DNA from 2 places in the Blautia obeum ATCC 29174 genome. Region 2 is predicted to be linked to the other one. Evidence: riboswitches for the same ligand, from Rfam matches in the RefSeq annotation. Region 2 holds a riboswitch; the other holds the start of a gene.
The links. Region 2 has a riboswitch for ZMP and ZTP ahead of NQ503_RS02940 (formate--tetrahydrofolate ligase). Riboswitches for the same ligand answer to the same signal wherever they lie in the genome.
Positions count from the first base shown of each region.

Region 1: it holds a riboswitch for ZMP and ZTP, as region 2 does, so the genes downstream of both, NQ503_RS11680 (IMP cyclohydrolase) here and NQ503_RS02940 (formate--tetrahydrofolate ligase) in region 2, are expected to answer to the same signal.

Region 1 covers NZ_CP102265.1:2,404,956-2,407,441, reverse strand. The annotation lists gene guaB (IMP dehydrogenase) at 1-898, shown strand, start outside; ZMP/ZTP riboswitch at 978-1,058, shown strand; gene NQ503_RS11680 (IMP cyclohydrolase) at 1,112-1,825, shown strand; gene NQ503_RS11675 (phosphoribosylaminoimidazolecarboxamide formyltransferase) at 1,839-2,486, shown strand, end outside.
Region 2 covers NZ_CP102265.1:624,784-627,269, forward strand. The annotation lists gene xylB (xylulokinase) at 1-395, shown strand, start outside; ZMP/ZTP riboswitch at 878-960, shown strand; gene NQ503_RS02940 (formate--tetrahydrofolate ligase) at 1,101-2,486, shown strand, end outside.

The DNA.
Region 1 (2,486 bases), 1.8 Mb from region 2:
TGATTTTAATTTAAAAGGTCTGATCACAATCAAAGATATTGAGAAACAGATCAAATATCCTCTGGCAGCCAAAGATGCACAGGGACGTCTTCTCTGTGGTGCTGCAGTAGGTATCACATCAAATGTTCTTGCACGTGTTGAAGCACTTGTAAAAGCAAACGTAGATGTTATTGTTATTGATTCAGCACATGGACATTCAGAGAACATTCTCCGTGCAGTACGTCAGATTAAAGACGCATATCCGGATCTGCAGGTTATCGCAGGTAACGTTGCAACAGGAGCTGCTACAAAGGCTCTGATCGATGCTGGTGTTGATGCAGTTAAGGTTGGTATCGGACCTGGATCTATCTGTACAACACGTGTTGTAGCTGGTATTGGTGTTCCACAGATCACTGCTGTTATGGATTGTTATGAAGTAGCAAACCGCTACGGAATTCCGATTATTGCAGATGGTGGTATCAAATATTCCGGAGATATTACCAAGGCCATTGCAGCCGGTGCAAATGTCTGCATGATGGGAAGCATCTTCGCCGGATGTGATGAAAGCCCGGGAACATTCGAACTGTATCAGGGACGTAAATACAAAGTATACCGTGGCATGGGATCCATTGCAGCTATGGAGAATGGAAGCAAAGACCGTTACTTCCAGCAGGATGCGAAGAAACTTGTTCCGGAAGGTGTTGAAGGACGTGTTGCATACAAAGGACATGTGGAAGACACTGTATTCCAGTTGATGGGCGGCCTTCGTTCCGGTATGGGATATTGTGGCGCAGAAACAATTGAGAAGCTTAAGACAACAGGACGATTTATTAAGATTTCTGCTGCTTCTCTGAAAGAGTCTCATCCGCATGATATCCATATCACAAAAGAAGCACCGAACTATAGCGTAGACGAATAAAGTAACTGAATAAAAAATATTTAGCTGATGTATTTATTTTTGTTCTTGCTAAATGAAATAAGATAGTATATTATGATTACAACGACTGCATGACTGGCGGAAGTAGGATGAACTACAGGGAGTGCAGTAAGTGAACGTGCCGACCGCCTGGGCAGCCTGGAAACAGACTACCCAGGCGGTCGCTTTACTTTATCACACTAAAGGAGAATGATCATGGAAAAAATTTCACTGGAAAATGAACTGAAAAACAATTCTTATCCGGGCAGAGGAATCATTATCGGACGTTCTGCAGACGGAACAAAGGCAGTTACCGCATACTTCATCATGGGAAGAAGTGAGAACAGTAGAAACCGTGTATTTGTTACAGATGGTGAGGGAATTCGTACACAGGCATTTGATCCTTCAAAACTGACAGATCCGAGCCTGATCATTTATGCTCCGGTACGTGTTCTTGGAAATAAGACAATTGTGACAAATGGTGATCAGACAGATACTATTTATGAGGGATTGGATAAACAGCTGACTTTTGAGCAGTCCTTAAGATCACGTGAATTTGAGCCAGATGGTCCGAACTATACACCTCGTATTTCAGGTGTTATGCATATTGAGAACGGAAATTACAGTTATGCAATGTCTATTCTCAAGAGTGACAATGGTAATCCGGATTCCTGCCTGAGATACACCTATGCTTACGAAAAAGCAGTAGCAGGAGAGGGACGTTTCATTCATACTTATAAATGCGATGGTAATCCGTTACCAAGCTTTGAGGGTGAACCAAAGCTGGTCGATATCCCGGATGATATGGATGCATTCACAGAACTTCTCTGGAACAGTTTGAATGCAGATAACAAGGTTTCTTTGTTTGTACGTTATATTGATATTGCAACAGGAACATATAATACAAAAATCGTAAATAAAAATCAGTAAGGAGAGTATAGAGATGAAAGAATTACAGTTAAAATACGGATGTAACCCGAATCAGAAACCTTCCAGAATCTATATGGAAGAGGGACAGGATCTTCCGATCAAAGTACTTTCCGGAAAACCTGGATATATCAATTTTCTTGATGCATTTAATGGATGGCAGCTGGTTCGTGATCTTAAGAAAGCAACAGGACTTCCGGCAGCAACTTCTTTTAAACATGTTTCACCTGCAGGAGCTGCAGTAGGACTTCCTCTTACAGAGACACTGGCAAAGATCTATTGGGTAGATGACATGAACTGGAAAGAATTTTCTCCACTGGCATGCGCATATGCGAGAGCCCGTGGAGCAGACAGAATGTCTTCTTTTGGCGATTTTATTTCTCTTTCAGATGTATGTGACAAAGATACTGCTATGCTGATTAAAAGGGAAGTATCAGATGGTGTGATCGCACCTGGATATACAGAGGAGGCACTGGAGATTCTGAAACAGAAGAAAAAGGGAAATTATAATGTGATTGAAATTGATCCGGATTATGTACCGGCTCCGCTGGAACACAAGCAGGTATTTGGTGTGACATTTGAACAGGGACGCCAGGAACTTGCGATCGATGATGCACTAATTTCCAATATCGTGACAGAAAACAAAGAACTTACCGAAGAAGCA
Region 2 (2,486 bases):
CTATGGATACCACAAGAGCAGATATGACACAGGCCGTTCTGGAAGGTGTAGCTTTCGGACTTCGCGATTCACTGGAAGTTGCACGTAAACTTGGAATCAAAATTGACCGTACCAAGATCTGCGGCGGCGGCGCAAAGAGCCCGCTGTGGAAGAAGATCATTGCAAATGTTATGAACCTTAAGGTTGATGTCCTTGAAGTAGAAGAAGGACCGTCCATGGGTGGTGCAATGCTTGCTGCTGTAGGATGCGGAGCTTATCCGGATGTTGAAACCATCGGAAAGAAGATGGCTCATGTAGTTGATACCGTAGAGCCGGAAGAAGAACTTGTGGCGAAGTACGAAGAGAAGTATCAGAAGTTTAAGAAACTGTATCCGACCCTTAAACCACTTTTTTAAGGTACTTCCTTAAGAACCGTCAATGATTTTGGCAAATAAGAAAACCCTGAGGGGGACTATCTCACAGTTGCGAAGGCCGAAAGTCCCCCTCAGACGCCCCCTGCTTGGCCACGCTAAGAGCAAGTAAGAATAGGAAAATGTAGTTTACTGGGATTAGCTAAATATCTTTTAATAGTTTGTCAGTAGAATGATAAAATGCCAGGAGATCTTCCCCATGTGAGAGAGAAGAGTCCTGGTATTTTTCTATTTATTTCATATTTGATGTACAAAGAGAGATATATATCTTTTAGCCCAGGGGAAGTCCCCTTATGTTTATTTATTCACAAAGGAAAATTTTCGAAAATTTGTCAACATCATATTTGTGTAAAAAATATACAAAATTAAAAATCAATTTTTTGTACTTTTGTTAAAAGAAAAGAAAAAAATTGACAATTTCTTGACAACCAAGAGCGTTTATGATACTATTTTCTCATCAAGTTAATAAAGTCTCTGGTAACTGGCGGAGTAGTGGAAATCACCACATGGGAATCAGAGATTTGCAGAGCCGACCGTCTGGGCAGTATTTGAGAAATTCTCAGATACTGCTTTTTTTAACCGGAAGAATGTTCTGGATGGGGATAATGACAGATGCCCGGGATATTCGAATATGTGCAGAGGGTATATGGTTAGAAAGGGACGTGGCGCTTACAATGAAAGGAGACAATTATGGGATTCAAAAGTGACATCGAAATTGCACAGGAGTGCGAAATGCTGCCAATCACAAAGATTGCGGAAAAAGCAGGTATTGATGACAAATATCTGGAGCAGTACGGAAAATACAAAGCAAAAATTGATTACAATCTCCTGAAAGAGAGTGACAAGAAAGATGGAAAACTGATTCTTGTAACTGCAATCAACCCGACACCGGCTGGTGAAGGAAAGACTACAACAACAGTAGGTCTTGCAGATGGTATGCAGAAGCTTGGAAAGAGTGTTATGGTTGCTCTTCGTGAGCCATCTCTCGGACCGGTATTCGGTGTCAAAGGCGGCGCAGCAGGCGGTGGTTATGCACAGGTAGTTCCGATGGAAGATATCAACCTTCATTTTACAGGTGACTTCCATGCGATCGGTGCAGCAAATAACCTTCTTGCAGCAATGATTGATAACCATATCTTCCAGGGCAATGCACTGAACATTGATCCAAGAAAGATTACATGGAGAAGATGTGTGGATATGAATGACCGTCAGCTTCGTAATGTAGTAGACGGACTTGGCGGAAGAACAAATGGTATGCCTCGTGAAGACGGATATGATATCACAGTTGCATCTGAGATCATGGCAGTTCTTTGCCTTGCAAGCGATATCAAAGACCTGAAAGAAAGACTTTCCAAGATCATCATCGGATATACATATGGTAAAGTTGCTGAGCAGAAACCGGTAACTGCTGGTGATCTTCATGCAGAAGGTGCTATGACTGCACTTCTGAAAGATGCCCTGAAACCAAACCTTGTTCAGACACTGGAACACGTTCCGGCAATCGTTCATGGTGGACCATTCGCAAACATCGCTCATGGATGTAACTCCGTAACAGCTACAAAGATGGCTCTGAAACTTGCTGATTATGCAATTACAGAGGCTGGATTCGGTGCAGACCTTGGTGCAGAGAAATTCCTAGATATCAAATGCCGTATGGCAGACCTGCACCCAAGCGCAGTTGTTATCGTAGCTACTGTACGTGCTCTGAAATATAATGGCGGTGTTGCAAAAGCTGACCTCAACAACGAAAATCTGGAAGCACTGGAGAAAGGTATCCCGAACCTTCTGAAACATGTAAGCAATATCAAGAATGTATATAAACTTCCTTGTGTTGTTGCTATCAATGCTTTCCCGACAGATACAAAAGCAGAGCTTGATTTTGTAGAAGCAAAATGTAAAGAACTCGGTGTAAATGTAGCTCTTTCCGAAGTATGGGCAAAAGGCGGCGAAGGTGGAATCAAACTTGCTGAAGAAGTTCTTCGTCTGGTAGAAGAACCGAACGACTTCTCCTATGCATATGAACTGGAAGGCTCCATCGAAGACAAACTGAACCAGATCGTACAGAAAGTATACGGT